DNA from 4 places in the Novosphingobium sp. FG90 genome. Region 3 is predicted to be linked to each of the others. Evidence: riboswitches for the same ligand, from Rfam matches in the RefSeq annotation. Region 3 holds a riboswitch; each other region holds the start of a gene.
The links. Region 3 has a riboswitch for cobalamin ahead of cobW (cobalamin biosynthesis protein CobW). Riboswitches for the same ligand answer to the same signal wherever they lie in the genome.
Positions count from the first base shown of each region.

Region 1 (7,826 bases), on a different contig from region 3:
GCACGGCCGCGAAGAACTTCGACCAGCATCCCCCAGGCGGCCCGGCGGCCCACTTCCGAGAACTGGGCGTCGTAGTCCATGGACTGGAGCAGCACCGTAAGGCCGGGCAGGTAATCGTCGCCACCGAAGTCGGTCAGTCCACTCGCTTGCGTCACTGTTTGATGCAACTGGTCAAGGGCGCCGCGAAACCGGCGCGGCGGATCGAATTGTAGCTCCATTCTTCGGTATCCTACCCTCTGGGCTGGTCTTGTCGGGTGTTGGCGTATCCTTGCGGCAGCCTGTCGGGGGCAGCGCGGCTACCAGCGCCGTCGCCGCTGGCAGGCCACGACGCGGCGGCGGATTTCCTCCGCGCGCTGCCCGGGCGTCACGACGGGCGTGTCGGTGGGCAGGCTGGCGCGCAGATCCGCGAGCTTGACGCGAGTGATGGTCGGCACCGGCTCGCTGTCGCAATCGTACCAGCGTCCGTAGATGCCGCCTTCGGTATAGCCTGCCGGGTCGAGCCAGTTGGGAACGCCCGGATCGGCGAGCGAAATGACGCCACGGTACTTGCCGTCGCTCGACAGTGTCGCCATCGCGCCATTGGTGCTGCTCAGCCGGTAGACGTATTCGAGGGCGTTGAAGTACGGATCGTTGAGCTGGATGTTCCAGTAGGGCGCGCGTTCGGGAATCTCGGTCTCGATGATAAGCGCCTCGCCCTCTTCCAGCTGGAAACAGGCGGGCCAGTAGGTCTGTTTCACCAGCGCGCCGGGATAGCGCACCGGCTCGAAGACGTTGAAGCCCACACGCTCCTTCACGCCGTTCTGCATCTGGTAGTACAGGCTGGTCTTGCGTGCGGGGAACTTCGCCATCTCCACGATGCGCGCGTGGATTTCATCGGGCGCGAGGCGGGGCTTGGCCGGGACCGGATCGAGGCATTCGATCGAGAGCTGGGGGTCGGTCTCATTCGCCCAGTCGTACATGCGATAGCGCAGGTACATGCCGCGCGCGGCCGGGTCGATCGGCGCCCAGTGGCCATCGTAGCCGGAAGGGCGCTCGGCGCTGAAGATGATCGAGAAGTCCTCGCCTAGCCCGATCCCGAGATCGTTGGTGTCCAGTTCGTTGTGCCCGTTCGGGCGCGGCATTTCGTCCACGGTGCCCGACAGCGCCGCCTGGGTGGTGAACGAGAGGATGCGGCAGGTCCCGCGATTGCCCGAGACCCGGTAGGTCAGGTCGCCACGGATCGGCGACTGGACGTAGATGTCGTCGGGATTGGGCTGCAGCGTGTAGACGGGGTTCCACAAAGGCGCCCAGTCCGGATGTTCCGCGTCGGCATGGAAGTACATGAAGTAGGCGTAGGACAGGCTCGTCATCGTCTGGCGATAGACGTCGGCCCGATAGGCGGCGTCTTCGGGGCGCCAGGTGTCCTTGAGGTTGGCGACCGCGCCTTCGAGGTCGCCCAGCAACGCCAGGATATCGGATGGTTGTTGGGGCGCCATGCCTCTCGCTCTCCCGTTGATTCTTTTAGATAGCATATACTATCTATCGCTGCGGCAAAGCGGATAACCGTAACTGCAACCGATCGCTTGCGCCATCGCCGGGGCGTCGGGGTGCTGCAGACACTTCAGCGGCGACGACTTGTTCAGGGCGCTTCGCTTGCTGTCCGGACCTTATTGAGAAGATCCGGATATCATATCGGGTTCAGCGAGAAGGGTGGGGCGCCGGGCCAGCTGACCGCACACGCAATCCCGCAGGCACGAAGTTTGCCTACTTCGGCCGTTTTCTCGCCGACCGATCGAGCGGTGAATCCTTCTGGCTTTGCCTCAGCGCCCCGCACCGGTCCTGCGAAAACCACCATGGTGCCAGATGTAGGCAGGCTGTGCGAATTGTGGCCGGTCCAAATGCGAGATACGGAGCGTCATTGGCCGGTTCTGGAGCTGATCAATGACGTGTCGCGCGATGCGGCATTGCGCCGATATCGATTGGTCATGCGTCGCCATCCGATCACGATGCCGGACAGCGACATGACGATGCCGAATGCGGAGAGCAGCCACATAAGGGGATCGCGCAGAATACGGTTGCGCAGCAGGACGGGCAGGTCGAACCCATGGAGTGCGTTGAACAGCCAGCGGTAGCTTCGTCCGTTTGCATTCTGCTGGCTCAACAACGCACCGGTTGTTCGATCGATCGTCACCCATGTCCGGTCGGCATCGGCGAAGACGACACGGACTACGGGAAGCGGGCGGTCGCGGCCGTGGGAGTACCAATAGATATCCGGCTCGGTAAGGACCGAACTGCTTTCTATGGGCATGCCGGGCAGCAGGCGCCGTGCATTTTCGATCAGGTCGCCCTGCGTGAAGCGAATGGGGCGGCCGTCCGGATGGACGATTTCTTTCCGCCCGGAGGCGCTGGTGAGCGTGATCACCGCGCGTCCTCCGATCCAGGCGAATTGCGCTTCGCTCGCGGTGTCTGATCGTGCACCAAGTGTGTCCATCTCCGGCGCAGGGAAGTCGGCTCCTTCATGGGCGGCGTAGAGAGCCGGACCTCCTGAATTTCCGTTACGGGCAAACCATTCGAACGGGTTGGCCGAAAGCCATCCGCTGAACACCCAGGTGATGGCGAAAATCCCGCCTGCGAGGCCGGTGACGTGATGCCATTTCATCCATCCGCTATAAGGACTTGTCGACCCGTTCCTGTAGCGCCGCCGCAGCCGAATACGCAGGATGCCGATCCAAAGGCCGGAGATGCCCACGACCATGGCGATCCCGGAAATCCATAGGACCACCTGCCGCCAGACCGCCCCGTCGCGCCGAATTTCGGTCAGATAGATCCAGTGAGGGACGGCACCGATCCAGTTCCATATCCGTTCCCGCGCAGTGGTGTTCTGCACGACTTCCCCGCTTGAGGAAGAGACGTATAGTTGTGTCCGCTCCTCATCGGTCAGGGATACCTTCCACAGTGGACGTGCCCATGCGAATCCCTGAGCGACCGTCCACTGGTCATCGGCGATCTTCTCGACATGGGCGACGGGAAGGCCATGGGCGAAGCGTCTCGCGGCCACAACGGCCGATGTCGCATCCGGGGCGGAAAGCAGGTGGCCATCGACGGCGGACAAGGCGATGCGACGAGTATCGCCCGTGATCCGCCAGACCGGTTCGCCGGCAGCCATGTCCAGGACAAGCTCCTTGGGGAAATGCGCCTGCTTCGCCCGGCGCAGCGCTTCCGTAGGGCCGAGCTTTACTCGGTTCCAGTCGATCGGGGCGCCACCCGCCAACCGCTCCGCGTCAGTCAGCCTGGGGTAGGGTACGTACATCATGACGATGCCCGATACGAACCATAGTGCGAACAGAAGGCAGGTGGCGATACCGAACCAGCGGTGACTCCAGTAGAGCCACCGCAGGCCGGTCTTGATCCATTTGCGCGTCACGGCCTTACAGGCTCATGTCGAGCCGCAGATCGAAGCGGCGCGGCGCGCCGAGCAGCCATTGCGAGGAATTGCTGCCGATCGAATAGACCTTGTCGAAGATGTTACTGACCCGTCCATCGACTGCGACCTTGTTACTGATCGTCCAGCGCAAGCCGAGGTCGATCACTTCATAGCCAGGCACGCGCAGCGTATTGGCGTTGTCGGTCCAGCGCGGCGCGACGAAGCGGGCGGATATTCGCCCCTGCAGCGAATCCATGAATCGCCAGTTGGCGGAAATGCTTGCGGTCTTCGTCGGAATGCCCGGCGGCGTATTGCCGGCACGGTCGATGACGACGCCGTTCACCACTTCGCCGAACTCCTTGAACCGCGCCTTGAGCACCGTGCCGTTGGCCTCGATGCCGAAGGCTTCGGCCAGTTGGAGCGCCAGCGTCGCCTCGATCCCCTGAGAGGTGCGCTTGCCAACCTGCTGGGTGACGAGACGGTTTTCCGGGTCAGGTGTCAGCAGGCGGCGCTTCTCGATATCGAACAGCGCGATCGAGGCTGATCCGCGTCCTTTCAGGAACCGCTGCTTGATGCCGACCTCGAACTGGCGCGCGGGCGAGAGGCCGAAATCCTTCTGTGCGTTTGACGTGGTGACAAGCGCGCTGATGGGATCGGTGCCGACCGTGAAGGAACCGTAGACCGAAGTATCAGGCATCGGGTAGACCACCAGCCCGACCCGGCCTGCGGTGCTGTGATAGGAACGCTTGAAGCTGTTCGCGGGCGCACGGGCATCGATCCGTTCCAGATCGTACCAGTCCTGCCGGAATCCACCGACCAGTGACACCCATTCACGCAGTTCCAACTGGTCCTCCATGAACATAGAATACTGCGTGGCCCGCGTCCGGAAACCGAGCGTAGTGGGAACGGGGGTGATGAAGGCGCCCGGCTTGAAGTCGAAAGGATCGATCGCCGAACTGCCGCCGTAGGGAGAATTGTTGACGTGACGGAACTTGATGCGGTTTACGTCGAAGCCGATCAGCAGGCTGTTCCGGACCGACCCGCCCAGCGGGGTGCGGATCGTGATGTCGCCGCGATTGCCGATCTGATCCTGCCGGTGGATGATGTTGAGATAGTCGCTGCGTGTGACAAGCCCTGTCGTGGGAGAGAAGCGGTAGCTTTCCGCATTTAGCCAGTCGCGATCGGAACTCAGGTAATAGGCCACGTTGCGCAACGTGACTGCATCCGATGCCTGCCATTCGCCGGTCAGCCGCGTCCAGCTGTCGCGGAAATGGTCTTGGCTGTTGGCGATGTTGAAGTTGATGAAGCGGAAACGCTTGTCGTATCGCCCCTCGTTCAACGGCGTGCCGAAGTAGGGCAGGATTTCGACGTCACCGTAGTCGGAAGCCAGGGTGAAGCTGAGCCTGGGTGTCGCATCCCATCGCAGGGCGCCGGAGATAGCAAGGTTACGGTTGTCGCTATTGCGGTCCAGCCAGCCGTCGGATCGGGTGGCGCTGGCGCTCAGGCGATAGGAAAGGCCGCCGCCGATTGGACCGCCCACATCGCCTGCGACCTGCATGGCATTGTCCGAGCCATAGGCTACACGCGCATTCATGACGGTGCGATCCGTGACCGGCTTCTTCATGATGACGTTGACCGCGCCGCCGATCGCACCCTCTCCCGATATGACCGAACTGGGGCCGCGCAGTACGTCTATGCGCTCCACCGTCCACGGATCGACGGGGAAAGTCAGCGTGCCGGAGGCCACGAACAGGCGCGTCCCGTCCACCAGAAGTTGCACGGATCCCTGACCGGCAAACCCGCGTGCGGCCAATGCGGTGTTGCCGTTACCCGGCGCGCCCTGGAAGGTGATGCCGGTGGCCCGACTGACCGCCTCCTGAATCGAAATGTCGCCGCGTGCACGGATCGCATCGCCGTCGAGCACCTCTATGCTGGCGGGCGTCTCGAAGACCGTCAGCCCGAGGCGACTGCCGCTGCTCCTGGTATCGAGGCTGGTTTCCGCCCGCAATCCGGTGACCAGGATAGTATCCGCTGAATCCGCCTCTTCGGCGCGGGCAGCAGATGAAAGCGCGATCAGGCTGGCTACCGCGCAAAGTGTGTACTTGGAAATCCTCATGTTGAAACAGGCCCAGTCCGGCGTCATCGACGTCTGGCGAGGGCGTCCGCGCGAACGGTCGGCCCATGCGACGACACGACGCCCCCGGCGCCGTCGCTTGGGTCGATGCGGCCCTTACCGCACATGCGTCGCTCAGACGGATTTCACCGTGCCTCGGCCATCCCCTGGACAAGGGCAAGAGCGACCGGACGCTGGCAGGTCTCCTGGCTTGCGGGTCATCGCTCGATGCACGGCCTTCCCAGGCCTCGCAGGAGTTAGCGTCCGGCCCAGTGGCTGCGACAGGGCACTTTTGGCCTGCCGCGAATATGCATCGCGCTCACCGCTCACAGTTGCAGGGACAGCCTCGGATTCAAGGGGCAAGCCCCTCTCACCGCGTTCCCTTTTAAGCTCCTCTCGGAACACCAACGCGATCGTATCCCTCCGGGAAGCCCGGAAGGACGAGGGGGTACTAAGCGACGGGACGCGGGCTGGCAAGTGTCATCGCAAGCCGTCTGTATGGATGCCGGCGGCTTGCGATGACGGTGGACCGGATCAGAACCTGCGGCTGATACTGACGATGAAGGTGCGTGGCTCACCCGGCGTGGTCCGTGTCAACGATCCTGTCGGGAAATAGCGCTTGTTCAGGACGTTGCGGACGTTGGCCTGAGCGGACCATTCGCCGAAGGAGTAGAAGACGGCGCCGTCGACCAGCGTATAGGCCTTGAGGAGAAAGGGCGCGGTCGCACCGGTGACGGCCGAGGCGGTGCTGGCCATGCGATCGCCCTCGTGATGCACGCCCACACCGGCGCCAAGGTTCGCGAGCGCACCTTCCTGGATGGTATAGCGCGCCCAGATATTTGCGATGTAGCGGGGGATCGAGCCCAGCCTCGAGCCGACCTGCAGACGGTTGTCGGCGGTGACCCTGGCGTCCAGATACGTGAATGCGCCCGTAAATTCCACGCCGGGCATTGGCCGCCATCCGGCTTCCGCCTCAACGCCTCGGGTGCGTTGCTCTCCGGTCAGCACGTAGACGTTGGGAATGACCGCGTCGGCTGTGGCCACGTTGGTACGGGTCAGTTCGAAGACGGTAAACATGCCGGTCAGCGAACCGTCCTTGCGGGCCAGCTTGATCCCGGCTTCGTAGTTGACTCCTCGCTCAGGCGGGAGGCTGGAACCGTCGGCAGCGCGATAGGTGCCTTGAGGATTGAAGGACTTGGCGTAATTTGCATAGAGCGAAATCCAGTCGCTCAGTGCCACGGTAACGCCTGCGCGGGGGCTGAAGGCATCGTCGCTGACCTTGGGATTGGCCGTACCGTTGTTGATCACCCGGCTCGTCGCCCTGTCCCAGCGGCCGCCGATCGTCACAGTCAGGGCGTCGCCCAGCTTCACGTGGTCCTGCAGATAGAAGCCCCGCTGACGGGTGCGGCTAGCGTAAGTGGTGGAGGGAACGGCGGGGTTGTGCGTGCTCAGCGTGCCGTAGACTGGCTCGTAGAGATCCAGTTCGTAAGGCATGCTGGAGTCATAGAGATTGAAGTTGCTCGCGGAGCGCCAGCCATAATCGATGCCCATCAGGACATAGTGGTTCAGCAGTCCGGTATCGAACCGCGCGCTTGCATTGGTGTCGACACGGAAGTAGCGGCCGTTCTCGGAATAAGGGCCGTAAAATGCCCGGCGTACACGTCGATAGTCGGGGGATATGCCGGTGATGAAAAGCCAGTTGTCCCAGGAATTGTGAAAGTCCTGATAACGAAGCGACTGGTGGATCGCGATCGCCTCGCTGAACCTGTGATCGAAGACGTAGCCGAGACTCCAGTAGTCGTTGTCCTGCACGGCGGGATATTCCGCATCGTTGATCGACAGCTTGATGTCGATCGGTCCGTTGGGATTGGGCAGGGCGGTGCCATAGGCGGTAGTCGGCGACCACGGATTGATATGATCGTCCACGTAACGGCCGAGCAGCGTCAGCGTGGTAGCTGTACCCGGCGTCCAGGTCAGAGCCGGGGCTAGGAATATCCGGCGCTGCCCTGATGCATTTACGAAGAAATCCTGATCCCGATAAACAGCGCTAAGCCGTGCCAGCAGTGTCCCGCTGGAGTTGAGCGGCGCGTTGGCGTCGATCGTCAGTTCCTTGAAGTCATAGGCCCCCCCGGCAATGCTGAGGTCGAGGAAGGCATTTTTCTCCGGGCGTTTGCTCACCAGATTGACGATGCCGGAGATCGGGCCTTGCCCGAACAGGCCAGAGGCAGGGCCTTTGACCACCTCGACACGGCCAAGCGCTGATATTTCCGAGGTCGCGTAACCGGTGTCGTCGAGCAGGCCATCGAGGTA
Region 1 is NZ_JBMDIO010000006.1:176,573-184,398, reverse strand. Features, by position in the region: gene ACODRZ_RS08020 (sulfotransferase family protein) at 1-218, opposite strand, end outside; gene ACODRZ_RS08015 (hypothetical protein) at 297-1,475, opposite strand; gene ACODRZ_RS08010 (PepSY domain-containing protein) at 1,895-3,403, opposite strand; gene ACODRZ_RS08005 (TonB-dependent receptor) at 3,408-5,519, opposite strand; cobalamin riboswitch at 5,696-5,938, opposite strand; gene ACODRZ_RS08000 (TonB-dependent siderophore receptor) at 6,051-7,826, opposite strand, start outside.
Region 1: another riboswitch for cobalamin. It lies ahead of ACODRZ_RS08005 (TonB-dependent receptor); the one in region 3 lies ahead of cobW (cobalamin biosynthesis protein CobW).

Region 2 (7,826 bases), on a different contig from region 3:
GCCACCGCCGCGCCCACCGCCAGCCCGGCGACCGGGAACCAGCGCATGGCTTTGGCGAAATCCTGCGCGTCGGCCTGAACGGCGGGGAGCGGCAGGCGGGTGAGGAACTGCAGGGTGAGGACGAGGTGCTTCATGAAGGCGCACACTCCCGTCGTCCCGGACTTGATCCGGGACCGGTGGCTGTCTTTAGGCGCGCGCGCTCGGCAGGGCGCCTGCAGCCCGGTGGGTTGTTCACGGCCAGCGGTCCCGGAGCAAGTCCGGGACGACGAGGACGCACGCAGGCCATTACGACAACCCCACGATCTGCGCGCCTTCGCCGGGCCAGAGGCGCAGGCTCAAGATGCTCACATAGGGCAGGTCGAAGGCCCAGACTTGCGGTTGTTCCATGTGGAACAGTACCGCCAGAGCCGCGCGCATCGCGCCGCCGTGTGTCAGTACGAGGCTCGGCGCGGTGATCCCTGCCAGCGCCCGCTCTACCCGCTCGCGCAGGGCGGACCATGGCTCGCCGCCGGGCGGGGCATGGGCGTCGGGGTCCTGCCAGAAGCGTGCATAGGCGGCAGGGTCGACCTCTGCGGTGGCAAGGCCGGTCCAGTCGCCGAAATCCAGCTCGCGCCAGTCGGGATCGACGCGGTGTTCCACCCCGCACGCGGTGGCGATACGGGCGGCGGGATCGTGGGTGCGGCTGAGGTCCGAGGACACCACCCGATCGAACGCCAGCCCCTCGGCGCGCGCGACGCAGCGGGCGGTCTCGGACGGCAATGCGGGCTCGTCCCGGTGGCCCAGCAGGAGGCCCGGCCTTGCCGGTGCGCCGTGGCGCATCAGGTGGAGCGCGATGCCGCTCATGCCTTATCGGTCACCGCCGCTTCGTCGAACGTCGCCATCCGGTTGTGCGTCGCCAGAGCGCCGCGCACGATCGGCACTGCCAGCGCCGCGCCGGTGCCTTCGCCCAGCCGCAGGCCGAGGTGGAGCAGCGGCTCCAGCCCCAGCTTGTCCAGCAGCCGCACATGCCCCGCCTCGGCCGAGCAGTGCGCGGCGAGGCAGTGGTCGGGGAAGCGCGGGTTGGCGCGCACCAGCGGCAGGATCGCGGCCGAGGCGATGAAGCCGTCGAGCAGCACCGGCACCCGCGCCAGCCGCGCGGCGAGGATCGCCCCCGCCATCGCGGCGATCTCGCGCCCGCCGAGAAGGCGCAGCGTTTCGAAGGCGTCGATGGCGGCGCCGGAATGCAGCGCCACGGCCGCCTCCACCGCCACCGCCTTGCGCGACAGGCCGAGGTCGTCGATCCCGGTGCCGCGTCCGATCCAGTCCTGCGCGGAGCCGCCCAGCACGGCGGCGCAGAGCGCGGTGGCGGGCGTGGTGTTGCCGATGCCCATCTCGCCCACCAGCAGCAGCCGGGTATCGGCGCCCAGCGCGGCGGCGCCCCGGTTAAGGGCGTCGAGGCATTCCTCCTCGCTCATCGCCGCCTCGCGGGTGATGTCGCCGGTCGGCCGGTCGAGATCGAGCGCCACCACCGAAAGCCGCGCGCCGCAGGCCGCCGTCAGTGCGTTGATCGCCGCGCCGCCCGCCTCGAAGTTGGCGACCATCTGCACGGTGACTTCGGGCGGATAGGCGCTGACGCCCTGCGCGGTGACGCCGTGATTGCCCGCGAAAACGACCGCCTGCACCGGGTCCACCTCGGGCCGTTCGCAGCCTTGCCACCCGGCCATGAACACCGCGATGTCCTCCAGTCGGCCGAGCGCGCCGGTCGGCTTGGTGAGGCGGGCCTGACGGTGCAGCGCGGCGGTGCGGCTGGCTGCGTCGGCTTCGGGCAGAGCGGCAAGGGCGGCGGCGAAGGAGGCGGAATCGGCGAAACGGGTCATGTGCAGACGTAGCCTTCCGGGGGCGTGCGGGTGATGAAGTGGCCCTTCACGCCTTGCGGCCATTCCTTGAAGGGCACGCGGCCGTGCTCGCTTTCGGCGTGGCGCGCGGCATATTCGAGGATCGCGCGGGCGGCGTCCTCGTCGGGCGTGAAGTCGCCCAGCACGTAGCCGACCTTGCCGGGCGCGCGGATGTGGACGGTGCAGTGGCGGCTGCAGGCGAAGAGGCAGGGCATGGCCTGGATCTGGACGCCCTGCAGTTCGGGGTCGGCGGCCTGAACGCTGCGCATCGCCGTTTCGAGCAGAGCGCCGCCCCGCTGGCCGGTCTCGTCCTCGCGGGCGTCGGCGGTGTGGCGGCAGGTGTTGCAGACGACCACCGAAGGGCCGGGGGGTACGGAGGTCAGCATGGGGGTGTTTTCCTTGGGGGCCAAGGGTTTCGCATGGAAGGTTTCCGTTCCTCCCCGTCATCCTGAACTTGTTTCAGGATCCATCGGGCCGTGTTGCCGGAGGCCTGATGTCGCCAACGGCCCGCTCGGTTTGCTGCGACAAAGCACCGGGTACGAGGCGCGATGGACCCTGAAACAAGTTCAGGGTGACGGGCGGGGCGGATAAGAAGGTTCCATATCCGATAGCCCCGCATGAGGAGGGACGGGCCTGTCATCAGAACCGGCTGCGCACGCCGAGGTAGATCGTCCGTCCCAGCGCGGAATATCCCGCCGCCGTCTGGTAGTCCTTGTCGGTCAGGTTCTCGACGCGGCCTTGCAGCATCAGGTTCTCCTTGACCCGCACTTGCGCGCGGAAGTCGATCAGCCAGTAGTCGTCCAGCTTCGCGGTGCCGGTGGCGGCGTTGAAGGTCTCGCCCGAGTAGCGCGCCGCGACGCTGGCGCGAAGCCCTTGCGGCAGGTCGATGCCCGCTTCGGCATTGGCCATGTGGCGCGGTACGCGCTGCAGCTGGCGGCCGTAAGTGGAAGAACCTTCGGTGCGGTCCTCGGCGCGGGTCCAGCTGTAGTTGCCCTGTGCGAACAGTACGCCCAGCTTCGCCGACGCGGCGAGTTCGAGGCCGCTGGCCTTCGCCGTCTTGACGTTCGCGTAATAGCCGAAGCGGCTGGTCTCGGTGCCGGGGATGTAACAGGCCGCCGGGAGCGTGCCGCTGGTGGGGCAGTAGGCGAAGTCGATCAGGTTGTCGGTATCGCGCTGGAACCAGGTGGCGGTAAGGCGCAGCGCCTCGCCGAAGTTCTGCTCGGCGCCCACTTCCCAGCCCTTCGCCTTCTGCGGGGCGAGGTCGGCGGTGCCGTATGTGCTGTACATCTGGTAGAGCGAGGGCGCCTTGAAACCCTCGTCATAGCTGGCGCGCAGCACCGTGGCGCCTTCGTTGGGGGTATAGGCCGCGCCCGCGCTCCACACGGTCTGCCCGCCGAAGCGCGACTGGTGATCGTAGCGTGCGCCGCCGTCGAGGGTGAGGCCCTTGACCGGGCTCACGCGCAGTTCGGCGTAGAGGCTGTCCATGTCCACCGAGTAGGGCGTCAGCGTATAGGGCGTGGCGGAGTTCGTCGGCGAGGCGGTGGTCATCCGCTGTTCCTCGCGCTCGGCGCCGAACACGGCCTGGATCGCGTCGCTGAAGGTGTAGGTGCCCTGGTACTCGTAACGGCGCAGGCGGCCGTGCGCGTCGAAGGTGATCGCGCGGATCGAGCGGGTGGGGTCGAAGTTCTCCCGGTCGGTGACGTTCTGCAGCACCGCGACGCGGTTGACGAGCTTGCCGTCCAGCAGCGCGAAGTTGAGGCCCGCGTAGCCCGACCATTCCTTCGTGGTGCCATAAGCGAGGGTGTCGCCCGAAGTGCCGTCGAAATCGTTCCTCCCGTCGGCCCAGTAGCCGCGCAGGTCGAGGCTGACGCCGGGGGCGACGCGCACCGTGACGGTGCCGCTGGCGGCGCTGCGCTGGAAACCGTCGGCCTCGGTCCCGTTCGCCCGGGCGGAGATACCGTCGGTGGTGAAGCGCGAGGCGGAGAGGCGCCAGTCGATGAGGTCCGAGGTGCCGCCCACGCCCGCGCGGGCGGAGACGGTGTCGTGGGTTCCGGCCTCCACCGCGAAGCTGCCTTCGAGCGGCTCGGTCGGGCGCCGGGTGCGCACGTTGACGACACCGCCGGTCGCGTCGCTGCCCCACAGGATCGACTGCGGCCCGCGCAGGATCTCAATCCGGTCGACGTCGTCGAGCAGCAGGTTGGAGAAGCCGTAGCCGCCCGCCGTCGCCGAGGGGTCGGACAGGCGCATGCCGTCGATCACCATGACGGTCTCGCCCGCATCGGCGCCGCGGATGCGCAGCGAGGTGGTGGTGCCGTAGCCGCCGTTGCGGGACATCGAGACGCCCGGTGTGCGCAGCAGGGCATCGGTCAGGGCGATGGGCTGCAGGGCGACGATCGCGGGCTCGCCCAGCACGGTCACGGTGGCGGAGACGCGCTCGATCGCGACGGGGGTGCGAAGCGCGCTGACGAGGATGTTGTCGGCCTGCCCGGCGGCGTCCAGGGTATCGCCAGGTGCCGTTGTGGTATCGTTGGGTGCCGCTGTGTCGGCGAGCGCCGGAGAGGCCGAGGCGATCAGTACGATGGTGGCTGCGGTGGTCGTAAGATACTGTTTCACTTGTATTCCTTCATGCGAACGGCGGTGCTCCGTCGGCCGGTGAAGGATATTGGGACAGTGGGCGCGGACAGGCAGCGCAACACCTCCCGCAAGCCCCCTCAGGCCGCCGGAACGATGGCTGTCGTTGCGCGAGGAATGCACTTCCCCCGTCCGTCCGGCACACCCTGTCCGGTCGAAGAACGACGGCGACGGGCAGGTCTCCTGGCTCACGGGTCATCGCCTATTTCGGCCGCCTTCTCAGGGGTTTGCGCCCCCAATGGCATGTGGTCGAACGGCTCTCCGCTTACAGTTGCAGGGGCAGCCCGGGTATTTCACCCGCGTTCCCTTTCAATCCCCTCGCGGGGAACCTGTCGCGACGCGGCAAGTATCGTGCGCCGGGTCACTGTGCAAGAGGCCAATGCTTGCGCGGACCTGCGGGAAACCATAGGTGCAAGGCCGATGGACACTCTCCGCCAAGACGATGCCCCCGCCTGCCCGGCATACCTGATAAGCGCCCCGTCCTCGGGTCAGGGCAAGACGCTGGTGACCGCGGCATTGGCCCGAAGGCACCGCAATGCGGGCAGAAAAGTGCGCGTTTTCAAGGTCGGACCCGACTTCCTCGACCCCATGGTGCTCGAAGTCGCGAGCGGTGCGCCGGTCCATCAGCTCGACCTGTTCATGTGCGGAGAGGCGCAGTGCCGCGCCCTCCTGCACGAAGCGGCCTGCGATGCCGACCTGATCCTCGTCGAAGGCGCGATGGGCCTGTTCGACGGTGACCCCAGCGCTGCCGACCTCGCCCAGCGATTTGGCCTTCCGGTGCTGGCCGTGGTCGACGGATCGGCGATGGCGCAGACGTTCGGCGCCCTGGTCCATGGACTTGCGACCTACCGGTCAGGGCTGGAGGTCCATGCGGTGATCGCCAACCGTGTAGGCAGCGCGCGGCATGCGGAATTGCTGGAGCGCGGCATGCCTAAGTCCGTGAAGTGGCTGGGCGCATTTCCGCGCGAGGCTGGTGTGACGCTGCCGGAACGCCACCTCGGACTGGTGCAGGCGGCGGAGGTTATGGACCTCGACACGCGGCTGGATAGGGCGGCGAGCCTGTTGCCTGACGATGTGCTGCACCTGCCGCCGCCGGTCAGTTTCCCGGTGCCCGAGGCCGGGCAGGACGGTCCGGATCTGTCGGGGTTGCGTATCGCCATCGCTCGGGACGAGGCGTTCGCCTTCATCTACCGCGCCAATCTGGAATGGTTGGAGCGGGCGGGCGCGGAGCTTGCCTTCTTCTCACCGCTCCACGACGCGCTATTGCCGGATTGCGAGGCGATCTGGCTGCCGGGTGGCTATCCGGAACTGCATCTGGAGACGCTTGCCGCCAATACGCCGATGCTGGAAGCGGTCCGCGCGCATCATGCGGCACACAAGCCGATTCTCGCCGAGTGCGGGGGGATGCTCTACGCTTGTTCATCGCTGTCCGACGTAGAGGGAAATCGCGCCGAACTGCTCGGCCTGGTGGACGGTCATGCCACGATGCAGCGGCGCTTCGCCGCGCTCGGCATGCAGCGCGTCGTGCTGCCGGGAGGGACGCTGCGCGGGCACACCTTCCATTACTCGCGGCTGGAAACCGGGCTTGCCCCGGCCGCCCGCGCCGAGACGCCGGAGGGGCGGGACGGGGAAGCGCTCTATCGCCTAGGCTCGCTCACGGCGAGCTACATGCATGGCTACTTTCCGTCCGCTCCACAGGCGGCGGCGCGGTTTTTCGTTCAGGCCTCGACCACCGACTGACCTTCGGCGAGGCCTTCGGGGGCCTTGCGGGGATATTCGCTCGCCTCGACGATGCCGGGTTCGGGCACGCGGAAAACCTTGGCCGCGTCCGCCTTGTCGCCGAGGTTCTCGCTCGACGACAGGCTGATGAGCCAGGGCGAAAGGAACAGGCCGACGATGATCGGCAAGAGCCAGATCGCCGTCGTGGTGTCGAGGAATGCCGTCGCGGTCAGCGCCGCGCCCAGCAGCAGGTGCTCGCGAAGGTCAGGCAGGACTTCGCGTATGGTGATGCGGCGGGCATCGCGGGTCTGGGTGTTCCAGCCCGCCGATATGCCCAGCAGCAGGCCGAGCAGCGCCTTGGTCTGCGTCACCATGGTGATCGGCGCGAGCAGCATCGCCAGCGCCGTCTCCAGCAGGACCGAGCGCACGGCCGCGAAGCCGCCGCCAAAGCTGCGCCGCCGCTCGCCATCGGCCAGGACCCAGATCAGGCCCATGATCTTCGGGCCGAACAGCAGCATGACCGTCAGCGCCAGCACGCTTGGCGGGGCGAGGGTGACGAAGCCGCCATCGCCATGCGTCGCGACCTGGCCGATCATCGTCAGGATCAGCAGCAGCCAGCCCGGCGAAGTGAGGTAGGCCGAGGCGCCGATCAGCAGGTGCAGGCGGCTCGCCCAGTGCAGGCCCGATGCGCCGAGGAGCTGGAGATGCTGCAGGTTGCCCTGCATCCAGCGGCGGTCGCGGATCGCCATGTCGATGATCGTGGGCGGGAATTCCTCGTAGGAACCGCCGATCATCACCATGTGGACGGCCCAGCCACGGCGACGCAGCAGGGCGGATTCCAGCATGTCGTGGCTCAGGATATCGCCGCCGAACGGGGCCTTTCCGGGAAGCTCGGGCAAGCCGCAAGCCTCGGCGAAGGCGCGGGTGCGCACGATCGCGTTATGGCCCCAGAAGTTGGCCTCCGAGCCCGACCACCACAGCAGTCCGGCGCTGGCGATGGGGCCGTAGGCCTCGCTCGCGAACTGCATCCAGCGCTGGAACAGCGTGCGCGCGTTGGTGATCATCGGCACCGTCTGGAGAAGGCCGATCGAGGGGCGCTCTTCCATGATCGAGGCCATGCCCACTATCGTCTCGCCGCTCATCATCGAGTCGGCGTCGAGGATCAGCATGTTCTCGTAGGCGCCGCCGAAACGCTTGACCCATTCGGCGATGTTGCCGGGCTTGCGGGCGATGTTCTTCTCGCGGCGGCGGTAGTAGATCTTGATCGGCGCGTGGTCTGCCAGTTCGTGCCAGGCCGCTTCCTCGCGCTTGCCGTGGAAGGGGTTGGAATCGCTAAGGATGAAGAAGTCGATCCACGGCGCGCCGCCGGCTTCGGCAATCGAGTAGGCCATGGCGCGCACGCGCGCGAAGACTTCCTCGACGCCCTCGTTGTAGACCGGCATCAGCACGGCGGTCTTGTGGCGCAGGCTGGACGCGGGGCTCGGCAGCGCGGTGAAGCCGGGATGCTCGCCGGTGATGAGCTTGAGGAAGCCCATCGTCGCGGTGACGAAGCCGAACGAGATCCAGCAGAACAGCGGCACGAAGAACACCAGCAGCAGCGCT
Region 2 is NZ_JBMDIO010000003.1:288,797-296,622, forward strand. Features, by position in the region: gene ACODRZ_RS04715 (adenosylcobinamide-GDP ribazoletransferase) at 1-134, opposite strand, end outside; gene ACODRZ_RS04720 (histidine phosphatase family protein) at 286-843, opposite strand; gene cobT (nicotinate-nucleotide--dimethylbenzimidazole phosphoribosyltransferase) at 840-1,856, opposite strand; gene ACODRZ_RS04730 (DUF1636 domain-containing protein) at 1,853-2,260, opposite strand; gene ACODRZ_RS04735 (TonB-dependent receptor plug domain-containing protein) at 2,514-4,487, opposite strand; cobalamin riboswitch at 4,662-4,853, opposite strand; gene ACODRZ_RS04740 (cobyrinic acid a,c-diamide synthase CobB) at 4,926-6,245, shown strand; gene mdoH (glucans biosynthesis glucosyltransferase MdoH) at 6,224-7,826, opposite strand, start outside.
Region 2: another riboswitch for cobalamin. It lies ahead of ACODRZ_RS04735 (TonB-dependent receptor plug domain-containing protein); the one in region 3 lies ahead of cobW (cobalamin biosynthesis protein CobW).

Region 3 (7,826 bases):
CGGCGAAACGACAGCGCCGATGGTGACACCCACCTCGGGGGCAGGCGGCGAAATGGACCCTGAAACAAGTTCAGGGTGACGAGGTGTGGGGGGTGGGGGCAGTACATCCACCCACTCCGCCGCCAGCAGTTCCAGCCGCTCCACCGTATCGCCGAGCGTGCGCCAAGGCTCGTCCGAGACCGCCACCAGCACCTCCGGCCTCGGGCCATCCCAGCGGTCCGCCATACGGCAGTCGAGCGGGTCGAACCCCAGCGCGAAATCCTCGGCCATCGCCCGCAGCAGAGAGGCTTGCCCCGGCCCGTCATACCCGCGCGGCGTTCGCGCCAGCGCCACCAGCAGGTCACGCCGCAAGCGCCCCTCCGGCGATTGCCCGAAGACGTGCAGCCCGTCGCGGATCTGCAGTTCCTTGAGTTCGCACAGATAGTTGTCGATCGCCGACAGCGCATCGTCGCCGTCGCCCTCGGCCCCGGCGTCCTTGTCGAGGCCCTGCGAGCGGGCGAGGTCGATGATGTCGCGCCGCAGCCGCTCCAGACGGCGCGGGTCCATCCCGGCGGCGAGGTAGTATTCGTCCACCAGCGCTTCGAGATGCTTGAGCGGCCCGTAGCTTTCCGCGCGGGTGAGGGGCGGGGTCAGGTGATCGACGATCACCGCGCCGATGCGGCGCTTGGCCTGCGTGCCCTCGCCGGGGTCGTTGACGATGAAGGGGTAGAGCTGCGGCAGCGGCCCGGCGCAAATCTCGGGGAAGCACTCGGCCGAGAGCGAGATCGCCTTGCCGGGAAGCCATTCGAGATTGCCGTGCTTGCCCACATGGACCAGCGCCTGCGCGCCGAACTGTCGCTCCAGCCAGACGTGGAAGGCGAGGTAGGCGTGCGGCGGCGGCAGCGCCGGGTCGTGGTAGGTTTCCTTGGCGTCGATGTTGTACCCGCGCGCCGGCTGCACCGCGACGCAGACATTGCCGAAGCGGTGGACCGGCAGACGGAACGCGCCGTCCCTCACGAAGGGATCGGCAGAGGGCAGGCCCCAGCGCTCCAGCATCTTCGCGCGCGCGCCTTCGGGCACCTCGGCGAAGGCGGCTTCATAGTCGGAGAGCGGCAGCGAAATCTCACCGGGCCGGTCGAGCGAAGTCAGATCGTTGGTCACCCCGCCCGTCATCAGCCGCATCAGCGCCTGCCCGTCTTCTGGCGCGGCGCCGGTATCGTAGCCGCCAGCACGAAGGCTGGAGAGGATCGAGGCCGCGCTGGCGGGCGTGTCGAGGCCGACGCCGTTGCCGATCCGCCCGTCGCGGTTGGGATAATTCGCCAGCACCAGCGCGACCTTGCGCTGCGCGGGCACGGTACGGCGCAGGCTCGCCCAGTTGGCGGCGAGGTGGGCGACGAAGGCCACCCGGTCCGGGGCGACGCGAGGGACGACGATCCCGCACTTGGTCACTTCGTCGAAGCGTTCGGCGGCCTTGAAGGCGACGGCGCGGGTGAACAGGCGGCCGTCGAGTTCGGGCAGCGCCACGTTCATCGCCAGATCGCGAGGGCCGAGGCCGCGTGCCGCAGCCTGCCAGTCGGCCTCCTCGACGCCCGCGAAGGCGACCTGCAGGATCGGGCAGTCGGCGCGTTCGAGCACCCCGCCGACGCGCGGCTCTCCCGATGATGAGGACGCGAAGCTGGTGGCGTTGACGATCACGTCGGGCGCGATCTCGGCCATCAGGCCTCCGAGCCAGTCGATCGCGAAAGGCTCGCGTAGCGCGCGGACATGGACGGCGGCGACGTTGAGCCCCCGCGCTTGGAGCGCCGCGACCATCGCGTCTACCGCATCGAGCGTGCCCGCGATCATCAACGCGCGGTAGAACACCAGCAGCACGACCGGCGCGTCCGGTTGCCACGAGGCCTGAAGGTTCGCCAGCGTGGGGCGATCCACGCCTTGCAGGTAGAGCCCGGCATCGGCCACCGGCACCGGGTCGTCGGGCTGGCCGCAGTCTTCGCCGATCAGCCTTGCAGCGGTGCGCAGGAACGACAGGGCATTGGCGCTGCCGCCCTGCCGCAGATAGTCGCGCAAGTGCTCGACCGTCTCGGCGGGGAGGGTGGAGGCGACCGTCAGCGTCGGATCATCCTCGCGCCCGTCGGCGATGGCGGCGAAGGCGATGCCCTTCTCGCGGGCGATCAGGGCGATCTCGTCGATGCCATAGGGCCAGTAGCTCTTGCCGCCGAGCAGCACCACGCAGACGAACTTTGCGTGAGCGATGACCTTCTCGACGTAGAGATCGACCGAATAGGGATGCCGCAGCTGCAGCAGGTTAGCGAGGCGGACGCTCGGCGCGCCCTCTGGCAGCCCTGCTGCCGCCTTGGCGAAGCAGGCGAGTTCGCTGTCCGCCACCGTCAGGATGACGATGTCGCCCGGCGGCTGGTCGAGGTCGATCGCCTCCTCGCCGTTGGAGATCGTGCCCGGGGTGGCGGAGAGCAGGTGCATCAGGCTGCGACTGTGCCCAGCACACCCGCCAGCGCGGTTTCGATGGCGGCCTGATCGAGCCCCTTCTGGCCGATCACCACCAGCTGCGTGCGGCGCGGTTCCTCGGTCTTCCACGCACGGTCGAAGAAGTGCTGGATGCGAGGGCCGACGCCCTGCAGGACGAGGCGGCTGGGCTTGCCCGCCAGCGCGACCATGCCCTTCACGCGCAGCACGTCGTGCGCGGCGATCTGCTCCTTCAGGCCCGTCAGCAGCGCGTCGAGATCGGCCACTTCGCTGCCGTTGAGGATGAAGGTGTCGAAGTCGTCATGATCGTGATCGTCGTCGAGGCCGTCGATGTGCGACTTGCGGCTGTCGAGGTCGTCCTCGGCCGCCGCGACGATGCCGAGCAGCGCGGCAATATCCACCGCGCCGTGGTCCGCGCGCACGATCTTGACGCCGGGGCGCGTCTCGGCGGCGACGGTCTTTTCCACCTCGGCGAGCACGTCCGCATCGACGAGGTCAGTCTTGTTGAGTACCACCATGTCGGCGCAGCCCAGCTGTTCCTCGAACAGTTCCTCCAGCGGGCTGTCATGGTCGAGGTTGGGATCGGCGGCGCGGGCGACGGCGAGGGCTTCTTCATCCGTGGCGAAGCGACCGGCGGCGACCGCATCGGCGTCGATCAGGGCGATCACGCCGTCCACCGTCGCGCGGGTGCGGATATCCGGCCACTGGAACGCCTTCACCAGCGGCTTGGGCAGCGCAAGGCCGGACGTCTCGATGATGATATGGTCGGGCGGAGTCTCGCGATCCAGCAGCTTCTGCATCGTCGGCAGGAAGTCGTCGGCTACGGTGCAGCAGATGCAGCCATTGGCGAGTTCGAGGATGTCGTCCTCGGGGCAGGCTTCGTCGTTGCAGCCCTTGACCAGTTCGCTGTCGACGCCGACGTCGCCGAACTCGTTGATGACGAGGGCGAGGCGGCGGCCCTTGGCGTTCTGCAGCAGGTGGCGGATCAGCGTGGTCTTGCCGGCGCCGAGGAAGCCGGTGATGACGGTGGTGGGTACTTTGCTCAAGGGTCTCACTCCCGCGCCGGCGACTTCTCGCGGTGGGGCGTACCGGCGCTTTCGCGCCAGCGCGGGGCAGGGCGACGGACAGGCGCGAAGACGCCCGGCGACCTGCTCCGCCGCGGCCCCGGGCCGCATGCGTGTCGTCGCTCAGACGGTGAACCGTGCCGCGGCCATCCCCTGGACCAAGGCAAGAGCGACCAGACGCCGGCAGGTCTCCTGGCTCGCGGGTCAACGCATCAATGCACGGCCTTCCCGAAGCCTCGCATGTCGCAGCGTCCGGCCTCAGTGGCTGCCCGTCCCGCTGGGGACAGGCGATGTGCATCGCGCTCGCCGCTTACAGTTGCAGGGACAGCTGCGGATTCGAGTGGCGAGCCACTCCCACCGCCTTCCCTTTTAAGCCCCTTGCGGGGCACCGGCGCGATCTTGTTCCCGGCGGATACCGGGGCGTGAGGGGAGGCGCAAGTGTCCTGTTGCGGCAACCCTTCGCAGCTGCGAACATTAGGCATTCAAATCCTTGAAGGAGAAGTCGTTTGTCGTCCTTGCGTTCTGCCGCTCTTGCCATGGTTCTAGCCTGCGGGATTGCCACTCCGGCGCAGGCAGATCCGATGCTGGCGGACTTCTCCTACGGGCGGCCGATCCAGCACTTCGGCTTCAACAGCCAGAACCAGACGCTCGACATGGCCTATATCGACGTCATGCCCTCCCGGCCGAACGGGCGCACGGCGGTCCTGCTGCATGGCAAGAACTTCTGCGCGGTCACCTGGGACGCGACGATCAAGGCGCTTTCCGGGGCGGGCTACCGCGTGATCGCGCCCGATCAGGTCGGCTTCTGCAAATCCAGCAAGCCCGATCGCTACCAGTACGGGCTGCATACACTGGCGGCGAACACGCATGATCTGCTCACCCGGCTGAAGATCGACAAGCCGGTGATCGTCGGGCACTCGATGGGCGGGATGCTGGCGATGCGCTATGCGCTGCAGTATCCAGGCGACGTCTCGAAGCTGGTGCTGGTCAACCCGCTGGGGCTGGAGGACTGGCGCGCCAAGGGGGTGCCGAACACCACTGTGGACAAGCTCTACGCCTCCGAACTGCGCACCACGCGCGACAGCATCAAGGCCTACCAGCAGAGCACGTACTACGCCGGGCAGTGGCGGGCGGACTACGACCGCTGGGTGGACATGCTTGCGTCCATGTATGCCGGGCAGGACGGCGCGATCGTGGCGTGGAGCCAGGCGTTGACTTCGGACATGGTGTTCAACCAACCGGTAGTCCACGAGCTGCGCCGCATCACGGTGCCGACCGTGCTGATGATCGGCGAGAAGGACAACACCGCGATCGGCAAGACCCGCGCCGACCCGGTGCTGAAAGCGACGCTGGGCGATTATCCCAAGCTGGCGCGCGAAGCTGCCGCGCGCATTTCCGGCGCGACGCTCATCACCTATCCCGATTATGGTCACAGCCCGCAGGTACAGGACCCCAAGCGCTTCAATGCCGACCTGATCAAGGCGCTCGACTGACCGCCGAGCGGATCCGGGCACGGCATTCGCCAAAGCCGATGGGTACATAGCCCTCAGCAGAGGCGGTGGCGGTGATGGTGATCTCGTCGCCGTCCTCGAGGAATGCGCGCGTCTCGCCATTGGCCAGAGTCAGGGGTGTCTTGCCGCCTTGCGACAGCTCCATGAGGCTGCCGAAGCCCTCGCGCTCCGGGGCGGAAATCGTGCCGGTGCCGAGCAGGTCGCCGGGCGTCAGGTTGCATCCGTTCGAGGCGTGGTGCGCGACCATCTGATTGACCGTCCAGTACATGTTGGTTGCCGGACCATGGCTGAGACGAAAGACGGGAAGCCCGGCTTCACGCATCGCCCGTGTGCTCAGGTGGACCTGCAGCATGACGCCGAGGGCGCCGTGTGCCTGATCATCGGCGTCGCTGAGGTAGGGGAGGGGCTGCGGGTCGCCCTCGGGTCGGGGCGGCTGGGCCACGCGGAACGGGGCGAGGGCTTCGGGCGTGACCACCCATGGCGAGATCGTCGAGTGGAAATTCTTCGACAGGAACGGGCCGAGCGGCTGGTATTCCCAGCCTTGTACGTCACGCGCCGACCAGTCGTTGAGCAGGCAGAAACCTGCGATATGCTGCGCAGCATTCGCGATCGGCACAGGCTCGCCCAGAGGATTGCCGCGACCGATCCAGACACCCATCTCCAGCTCGTAGTCCAGCCTTGCAGTCGGCGCGAACATCGGTGCCTGGGCCTCGGGCGGTTTGCGCTGACCGCTGGGGCGAAGCACCGGAACACCCGAGGGGCGTATCGAGGAGGCACGACCGTGGTAGCCGATCGGGACGTGCTTGTAGTTGGGCAGCAGCGGGTTGTCGGGGCGGAACTGGCGGCCGACATTGTTGGCATGGTGAATGCCCACGTAGAAGTCGGTGTAGTCGCCGATGCGGGTCGGCAGGTGCAGTTCGCAGGCTTCGGCGGGGTGCAGCATCGGCTCGACCAGCGGACGCCGTGCCTCGTCGCACAAGACGTCGGACAGCGCGCGGCGCAGGGCGCGCCGGTCTTCGGCGGGGATCGCCATCAGCCGCGCCATGCTGCAGTCGCTGCAGATCTGTGCGAGGCCGGATGGCACGAGCCCTGCCGCTGCCAGCGCGTAAAGATCGAGCACGCTGTCCCCGATCGCCACGCCGATCCTGGGGGGTGTCGCCTCGGTCGTTGAGAAGACTCCGAAAGGCAGGTTCTGGACCGGGAAGTCGCGGTGACCGTTGGCCCCTTCGACCCAGCTCGAGCGGGCAGGGTCATGCGTTTCGTCGATGGTCCACCAGTTCACTTGCGTTCTCTCCATGTTTCTTCGTCGTCGCGGACCTGCTGCCCTTATGAGGGCGGGGTCCGGGACGGTTGGCCCTCAGGGTTCCACCGACAGGTGGCACCGCGCGGCAATGGCGCATCTAAAGACCGGCAGCGGTCCCGGATCAAGTCCGGGACGACGATCGTCGTCAATCCTGCTGCGGCTGGGGCACGTCGAGGCGGGCGATGAGACCGCCTTCCGGCGCTGCGGCGAAGGAGAGCTGACCATCGAAGCGTACCATGAGCCGGTGGGCGGTCGGGATGCCGAGGCCGAAGCCCTTGGTGTCGCGGGCGCGCGCAGCATCGAGGCGGAAGAACGGGTCGAGAATCGCCTCGAAATACGCGGAAGGGATGCCCGGGCCGGAATCGGCGATCTCGATGCGCCAGCGGCCCTCGTGGCGGCCAATCGCGATCCGTGCCTCGCCGCCGAACTGGATCGCGTTTTCAACCAGTGCGGCCAGCGCCAATTCCAGCGGCTCTCGGAACGTCCGGGCGAGGGCCGGGGCGGAGGCGTCGAAACGGGCGCGCGCTCCGTAGGGATGCAGCACATGCGCGACCAGTTCGGTGAGGTCGAGCGTCTCGGCCTGTGCATCAAGATGCTGCGCCCGCAGGAAACGCTGGAGCGAGGCGAGCAAGGCTTCCATCTCGTCCACGCTGGAGAGGATGACGCTGCCCAGTTCTGTGTCGTCGATCAGTTCGGCGGCGACTTTCTGGCGCGAAAGGGGCGTGCGCAGATCATGGCTGATCGCCTCGAACGACCTGGCCTGGTCCTGCAGCAAACGGGCGATCCGCTCCTGCATGAGGTTCATCGAATGCGCGAGCGTGCGCAGGTCCGGCGTGCCGCTTTCGGCGACGACCACTTGCCGGCCGTGGCCGATGGCATCGGCCGCGTCGCTCATGCGGCGCAGCGGGCGGGTCAGGACGTGCAGCGCGACGAGGCCGATGGCGAGGAAGGCAACGGTCGTCGCCAGGGTCAGCACCGTCGCGCGCAATGCGACCGGCCACATCGCGTTGATGTCGCGCGAACGGAAGTTGAGCCAGTGCCCATCCGCGAGCCGGATCGCGCCGACGAGGTCGCACTTGCCGCCCGGCGGCCCCTGCATCGCGAGGCGCAGCGAACGTCCGCCCAGCGAAGGCTCCCACTCGATGATCCGTCGCTCGATCCGCACGAGCGACTTGTCGGAGGTGGGCGTCGCCACGCTGGGCCCGTTCCCGACGGCGGCGGCAAGGTGGCGGGTGCTCATTGTCGGCGCGGTCAGGCGGGGGTCGGCGGAGTGGATGCGGTCGCTGACCACCAGCAGTTCGGCGATGCGGCGAGCGTGATCCTCATTGAGCGTCTGCCGGTCGATCGACTGGTAGAACACGAGGCTGGCAGCCAGCTGCAGCACGCCCAGCAGCATGAACACGAGTGCGACATAGACCGCGAAACGCGGTGCGAAGGGACGGGCCACCTCTTGTTCCTCTCCTGCGGCGTACCTGCCCGGCCGCACGA
Region 3 is NZ_JBMDIO010000011.1:64,406-72,231, forward strand. Features, by position in the region: gene cobN (cobaltochelatase subunit CobN) at 1-2,457, opposite strand, end outside; gene cobW (cobalamin biosynthesis protein CobW) at 2,457-3,506, opposite strand; cobalamin riboswitch at 3,690-3,932, opposite strand; gene ACODRZ_RS12175 (alpha/beta fold hydrolase) at 4,031-5,017, shown strand; gene fahA (fumarylacetoacetase) at 5,001-6,332, opposite strand; gene ACODRZ_RS12185 (sensor histidine kinase) at 6,484-7,785, opposite strand.

Region 4 (7,826 bases), on a different contig from region 3:
CCGCGATGTGCATGTATTCGAGGCCGACCTTGCCGCAGTAGTTGGCGCGCAGGATCTGCACCAGCTCGCGCACGGTCGTCCACTCGAGACCCAGCGCGCCGCCGACGTAGACCTTGCGGTCCTGCGCGGCACCGGCGAAGCCGTGGTACTCGGGGGTGAGGTCGGCAGGCAGCTTGCGCTGGTTGAGGCCGAGCGGGTCGAGGTCCGCCGCGAGGTGACCGCGCACGCGATAGGTGCGGATAAGCATCATTGCGCGGATTGCGTCGGCCGCCGCTTCGTCTATGCGGGACTGGTCGATCGGGGCGCTGCCGCCCTTTGCCGCAGCCTTCTTGATCTCGGCCTTCAGGACGGTGGGATCAAGTCCCTGCGTCCAGTCGTCCTCGGCATCGCCGCCGACGAGGGGCCAGTTGCCGCGCTGCCAGCTGGGACCGGCCTGGACTTCGTCCAAAGCCGCATCCGGGGTGAAATCGAAACTCTCGTCGCCCATAGGAATCACCTATCGCCACGCCCGGACAGGGTTGTCCGGCGTCGTCTGAGTTGGCGGGCTGACGGATTTTCCGGGGAGGGAGGGCCGCTAGTCCGCTGGGTACTTACGCAGGGACCGGATGCCCCTTGCGCGTCATGGTAAGCGCCCCGGGGCGGCGGGAGTTTCCGAAGAACCCGCCGCCCCGTTGCACCTATAGTGTCAGGCGAAAGCCTTGATGGCTTCCACCAGCGTCTCGCCGAGGAGCGAGGGGCTGGCCGAAACCTTGATGCCGGCTTCTTCCATCGCCGCGATCTTTTCCTCGGCGCCGCCCTGGCCGCCCGAGACGATCGCGCCTGCGTGGCCCATGCGGCGGCCCGGAGGAGCCGTGCGGCCGGCGATGAAGCCCGCCATCGGCTTCCGGCGCCCGCGCTTGGCTTCGTCCTTGAGGAACTGAGCGGCTTCTTCTTCGGCCGAACCACCGATTTCGCCGATCATGATGATCGACTTGGTGGCTTCGTCCGCGAGGAACAGCTCGAGCATGTCGATGAAGTTGGTGCCGTTGACCGGGTCGCCGCCGATGCCGACAGCCGTGGTCTGGCCGAGGCCTGCCGCGGTGGTCTGGAACACGGCTTCATAGGTCAGCGTGCCCGAGCGCGAGACGACGCCGACCGAACCCTGCGAGAAGATCGAACCGGGCATGATGCCGATCTTGCACTCGTTGGGGGTCAGGACGCCGGGGCAGTTCGGGCCGATCAGGCGCGACTTCGAGCCGGTGAGGGCGCGCTTCACGGGCACCATGTCGAGGACGGGGATGCCCTCGGTGATGCAGATGATCAGTTCCATCTCGGCGTCGATCGCCTCGAGGATGGCGTCGGCGGCACCGAACGGCGGCACGTAGACGCACGATGCGGTGGCGCCGGTGGCCGCCTTGGCTTCGTGGACCGAGTTGTACTGGGGCAGGCCGATATGGGTCTGGCCGCCCTTGCCGGGGGTCACGCCCGCAACCATCTGCGTGCCGTAGTCGAGCGCGGCCTGGGTGTGGAAGCTGCCGGTCGCGCCGGTCATGCCCTGGGTGATGACCTTGGTGTTCTTGTTAACGAGGATCGACATTACGGCTCCTATGAGAAGTCGAAATCTTTAAATTTCGGACGTGACTTACTGTTTCGGTCGGACAGTGCGGCAATTGTACCGCGTAAATTACTTTCGACCTCACGGATGCAGGTCTGGCAGAAGGGGACTTGCCTCGTGTGATCGAAGCTAGTCCCCTGCATTTCCCTCACTCTTTGATTGGGAATGTGAAAAACGACGCTGTCGTTGTCCGCTGTAGGCGAAACGGTCAACAAGATCGTAAATTGCGGACTTTTTCCGCAAGTCACACACTCATCGTGAGGGAAGACGCTCATGCAAGCGTGCCGTCGATGCCCTTGCAGGCAACCAGCAGTTCCTTGACCGCGTCGACCGAAACCTGGAGGTTCGACTTCGCTTCGTCGTCCAGAGCGATCTCGACGACTTCCTCGACGCCGTTCGCGCCGATCACTGCGGGCACGCCGACGTAGAGGCCGTCAACGCCGTACTGGCCATCGACATAAGCCGCGACGGGCAGGATGCGCTTCTGGTCGTTGAGGTAGGCTTCGGCCATGGCGATGCCCGAGGCGGCCGGAGCGTAGAAGGCCGAGCCGGTCTTCAGCAGGCCGACGATCTCGCCGCCGCCCGAACGGGTGCGCTGCACGATCGCGTCGATCTTTTCCTGGGTGGTGCGGCCCATCTTGATGAGGTCCGGAACCGGGATGCCGTTGACGGTCGAGTACTGCACGACCGGGACCATGGTGTCACCGTGGCCGCCGAGCACGAAAGTGTTCACGTCGCGGATCGAGACGCCGAATTCCCATGCGAGGAAGGTCGAGAAGCGGGCCGAGTCCAGAACGCCGGCCATGCCGACGACCTTGTTGTGCGGCAAGCCCGAGAATTCGCGCAGCGCCCAGACCATCGCGTCGAGCGGGTTGGTGATGCAGATCACGAAAGCGTCGGGTGCGTTGGCGGCGATGCCTTCGCCGACCGACTTCATCACCTTGAGGTTGATGCCGAGCAGGTCGTCGCGGCTCATACCGGGCTTGCGGGCGACACCGGCGGTGACGATGATGACGTCTGCACCGGCAATGTCGGCATAGTCGTTGGTGCCGGTGATCTTGGCGTCGAAGCCTTCGACCGGGCCGCACTGCGAGAGGTCGAGAGCCTTGCCCTGCGGCAGACCTTCAGCGACGTCGAACAGGACGATGTCGCCCAGTTCCTTCTGCGCCGCGAGGTGCGCCAGAGTGCCGCCGATGTTGCCGGCGCCGATGAGGGCAATCTTCTTACGAGCCATGATCCGTTCGTGTCCTTCCCGAGGGCGGGATTTCTCGGACTTCAAGGCGGCCTGCGCTAATCCCGCAAATGGCAGGTGCCGGTGTTTGCGGGGCAGGCCCTACGCCCCTTGTCAGGGCATTGCAACCGGCAAAGGGGTGTTTGCGGAACCTTTTATCTGATAATAGTTCGCAATTGCAATAAAGGGGGTAAATTGGCGGAAAATCGCCTGTTTGTTCACCTGTCGGCAATGTTGCGAAAGGGTTGAGCGGCGCTGGGGATGGTATCGAACGGGGATATGGCGAGCGCAAGTCGCTTTGGGTGCGACTCGTCGAAACTCTCATCCTCCCTGTCGCGAAGCGATGGGGAGGGGGGCCGCCGACGCAGTCGGTGGTGGAGGGGGATCGCAACCCACCCCTCCGTCAGTCGCTTCGCGACTGCCACCTCCCCATCGCTGCGCGACAGGGAGGATTAAGCGTTCAACTCGCGAGGCGTTTTGCCAGAGCGGCGGCCATGCGGCGGTCGAGATGGCGGCAGATGCCGAGCCAGCGGGCGCGTGCGGCGGTGTCGCCGCGTTCATGGGCGGCCTCGGCCTCGACACGGGCCTGTTCGGCGGCAGAGAGGCCGTGCCGTGCGAAATGCATGAGGGCTTCGGCAATGCCGGCGTCGATCTCGGCGGCAGGCTTGCTCTCGATGGAGCGCAGGCTGGGGCGCGGGAGAAGGGGGGCGTTGTCGTTGACCGCGCCCAGCGGCGCGCCGGTGCAGAGCACTCCGGCAATGGCCGGCATCGTCCCGTTCATGGCGGCGGCGAAGCGGATGGTCATGGGCGGGTAGTCTCTCTTCTTGGTGGGTGTCGACGGATCAACCCTCTACCCCGGCAGCGATGAACCCATCATGCAGGGATGTGGTTTCTCAAGTCTTGACGATACCACCTAGGGACATTCCCCGGGTGTCTCCGTTGCAATCGATTATCTTCAATTTGCGGGCTGGGCGATCCAGCGGCCGGAGTTCGCGTACTCGGCCTTGACCCCTTGCGAACCCGGCAGATTCCGGGCGGTATAGAGCGAATCCCCGCCACGCTGCTGCACTTCGCTGGAGTAGGCCGGGCTGGGCTGGGCGGGCGCGATCGGGTTGGTCGCCTGCGCGACGGGCTCTGCCCTTGCGGGCTGGGCCGTGCCGAATGCGCGCTGGACTGCGAGCGGGTCCAGCGCCGCTGCAGCGGCGGCGGCATCGGCGCTGTCGTCATGGCGGTGCGGAGCGGCCATCGGCTCGCCGCCGAGGTAGGCAAAGTGGAACGTCGCGGCGCTGCCCGCCGCGCCGCGCAGCGCGTAGAAGCGGTGCGCGCCGATGGTGGACAGGTAATGCAGGCTCGGCGCCCAGTACGGATTTACCTGAACCGTATGATAGTGCGTGGCGAGGCCGACGGGTGTGTAGACGTATCCCGCGAGGGCTTGCCGCGCGACGTTCTCGGCGCGCTCCCAGAACATGCGCTGGGGGCGGCGGGCGAGCGAGCCATCGCAGGTGAACGAGAACTGGCAGCCTGTCGAACGCTCGGAACCTTCGTAGACGACGCCGCAGACGGTCTTGGGATAGGCCGGGTGCGCCATGCGGTTGAGCACGACCTGTGCCACCGCGCGCTGGCCTGCGTCGGGCTCGCTGGCGGCTTCGTAGTAGATCGCGGCGGTCATGCACTGCAGGGCGCGGGTGCGGTCCACGCCGGAGTTGTCGATGTAGATCGGCCGCGCGGTCGGGAGCGGGCCGGAGACGCTGTCGTCGGCATCGGAGCGGATGCCTTCGCCGACCTGCAGCGGGGCCTTCTCGGCTTCGAGGTAGTAGAAGGCCGAGCCGGGGAAGCTGGCGCCCGCCTGCTCGAAAGGCATCGGCAGCGCTTCGGCATCGGGCCGCGCGGCGTCGGCGATGGCGAAGCTGTCCCATCCCTCCGGCGCGGCGAAGGCGGGAAGGGCGACGGCGGCAAGGGCGGTGACCGCGAAAGTCCAGCGGCGGCGCAGGACGACCGGGCGGTGCCCGATAGAGCGGGCGCGGCGCGGGTAGCGGCCGACGAAATCGCGCGGGCGTTCGAATGGAGCGCTCTGCGAATCCATCACCGGCGCCGGGGCGGCGTGTGGTCCGGGACTGGATGGGGCAGGGCTCACTCGGTTCCTTTCGGCCGCAATTCGGCAGCACCGGCCTAGCCTGTGTCCGGTGCGTGTGCATCCGGGCATTCCGGGCCGTCCCGTTGCGGTACAGCCACGCTCTGTACGCTTAAGGGCTTAAGATTTTGCGAGAGAGACGCCTGCGCTTGCCAACCCCTGTATGCCGCACTATCCGCGCGGTTACGTCATGGGTTGCCCGCAAGGGCCTAAGAGGGAAGCCGGGTGCGAATACCGGCGCTGCCCCCGCAACTGTGACCGGGGAGGCCGCCTCCACCATGCCACTGGCCCGTATGAGGGCCGGGAAGGCGGATGGCGCGACTGACGATCCGGGAGCCAGGAGACCTGCCCGAGACGGTCGTTCCGCAGCCGGACGGGGTTCTTCCGGATGCAGCGAGTGTGACGCGCCATGAGGAAGGCGCGCATGCCTCCGCCGTGAACGGCACAAGCACGTTCAAAGGTTCGGAGGACATATGAAGTATCTGTTTCTGCTCGGCACCGCGCTTGCGGTGAGCGCGCCTGCGATGGCGCAAGACGTTGTCGAGACTAACGCTGCCCGGTTGCCGGAAAACGAGCGTACAAACATCACCGTCACCGCCACGCGCGAGCCTACTCCGATCACCCAGGTCGGCCAGTCGGTCAGCGTCGTCACCCGCGACGAGATCGAGCGCACGCAGGCGACCACCGCGACCGACGTGCTCGCGCGCATCCCCGGCGTTTCGACCGTACAGTCGGGCGGCTTCGGCCAGCCCGCGAGCGTCTTCGTGCGCGGCGCCGAGAACGCGCAGTCGCTGGTGCTGATCGACGGTGTGCGCATCAACGATCCCGGCGACGTCGGCGGCGGCTTCGACTTCGGCGCGCTGCCGATCGGCCAGTTCGACCGCGTCGAGGTCGTGCGCGGTTCCTCGGGCGTGCTGTGGGGCAGCCGCGCGGTGGGCGGCGTCATCAACTTCATCACCGCCCGCCCGACCGAGCAGTGGACCGCGCGCGGCCAGGCCGAGTATGGCTGGCGCGACCGCAAGCAGGCGAGCGTCTCGGCGGCGGGTCTCGTCGGCCCGGTCGGCCTGACGCTGGGCGGCAACTGGCTCAAGGGCGACGGCTTCTCGGCCTTCAACGAGCGCCGCGGCGCCACCGAGAAGGACGGCTTCGAGAGCAAGAGCGCCAATGCCCGCGCCTCGATCGAGTTCGCGCCCGGCCTCTCGGCCGATGCGGGAGGCTTCTACACCAAGGCGAACTACGACTACGACAACACCGGCGCCGATGCCCTCAACGTGGGGCTCAAGCGCGATACGCTGGGTTATGCGAACTTGCGCTATGCGGGCCTCGACGGAAGGCTGAACGCACGCGTCGGCTATGGCATCAACGACACGCGCCGCATCTCCGACGACGCCGTCTTCGGCCCCTACACCACCAACGGCCGCACCGAGCGCTTCGAGGGCCAGGTCAGCTTCGCGCCCATCGAGCAGGCGAGCGTGCTGGTCGGCGGCGAGACCGAGAAGCAGAAGTTCGACGACAACTACGGATCGAAGGATTCGACAACCATCGACAGCCTGTTCGGCAACCTGACGCTGCGCCCGCTTTCCGGGCTGACGCTGAACGGCGGCTTGCGCTACGATGACAACTCGGACTTCGGCGACCGCACGACCTTCGCCGCCAACGGCGCCTGGGTGATCGGCGGCGGCGACAGCGCCCCGGTGCTGCGCGCCAGCTATGGCGAGGGCTTCAAGGCGCCGTCGCTCTACCAGCTCTACACCAATGCCGGCTTCCGCGCGCTCGACCCCGAGACGTCGAAGAGCTGGGATGTGGGCATCGAGCAGCCTTTCGCGGAAGGCACCGGGCGCTTCACGGTGACCTATTTCGACCGCAAGACGAAGAACCTGATCGACTACGACCTTGCAAACTGGAACTATTACAACGTCGGCCGGTCGCGGGCGCAGGGCGTGGAACTGGGAATGCAGGTGACGAACTGGCAGGGCTTCGACGTGAACCTTGCCTATACCTACCTCGATGCCACCAACGAGGACACCGGTGCGCGGCTGGCGCGTCGGCCGAAAAGCAACCTCTACGCCAGCATCGACAAGGCCTGGGCGGTCGGCCTGAAGCTGGGCGCGGACCTGCGGGTCGGCGGCGGGCGCTACGACGACACCGCGAACACGCAGTATGTCGACGGCAATGTGGTGGTGGGCTTGCGCGGCGCCTTTGCAGTGACGCAGAACGTCGAGGTCTATGGCCGCATCGAGAACCTGTTCGACGAGCATTACGAAGTGGTGCGCACTTACGGCACGCCGGGGCGCTCGGCTTATGCCGGCATTCGCGTGAAGATGTGACGAGGCGTGCTGTTCCCGGCGCGTGCCGTCCCGGACGAGTTCCGGGACCGGTTGCCGTGGACAGCCTTCGTTACGAAGGAACGGCGCGTCCGGAGCGCGACTCTGTCCCCCTGACGAAGAGGGGGTCGGGCCGGGCCGCCGGGACGGCCGCCGCAGCGCTGCTTCTGTCGCTGGCGGGGTGCCAGCCCTGGGCCGATCCGCCGGTCGAGGGCGCGGTGCGTCCGCGCATCGTCTCGCTCAACCCCTGTACCGACGCGGTGCTGGCCGAGGTGACGTCTCCGGGGCAGCTGCTGGCGATCTCGCACTACAGCCACGATCCGTCCGCCAGTTCGATGGACCTTGCCCGCGCCGCCCGGTTCGGCGAGGTGTCCGACGCGGTCGAGGACGTCGCCGCGCTCGAACCGGACGTGGTGGTGGCCAGCACTTTCCTCCCGCCCGCCACGGCGCAGGCCCTGCGCGACCTGGGGCTGACCGTGGTGCAGGAGGCGCAGCCTTCCGATCTCGCCGAAGCGCTCGCCCAAGTCCGGCGTCTGGCCCGGCTGG
Region 4 is NZ_JBMDIO010000029.1:13,428-21,253, reverse strand. Features, by position in the region: gene ACODRZ_RS20270 (2-oxoglutarate dehydrogenase E1 component) at 1-487, opposite strand, end outside; gene sucD (succinate--CoA ligase subunit alpha) at 686-1,576, opposite strand; gene mdh (malate dehydrogenase) at 1,866-2,828, opposite strand; gene ACODRZ_RS20255 (hypothetical protein) at 3,286-3,630, opposite strand; gene ACODRZ_RS20250 (cell wall hydrolase) at 3,781-4,908, opposite strand; cobalamin riboswitch at 5,132-5,323, shown strand; gene ACODRZ_RS20245 (TonB-dependent receptor plug domain-containing protein) at 5,430-7,283, shown strand; gene ACODRZ_RS20240 (ABC transporter substrate-binding protein) at 7,340-7,826, shown strand, end outside.
Region 4: another riboswitch for cobalamin. It lies ahead of ACODRZ_RS20245 (TonB-dependent receptor plug domain-containing protein); the one in region 3 lies ahead of cobW (cobalamin biosynthesis protein CobW).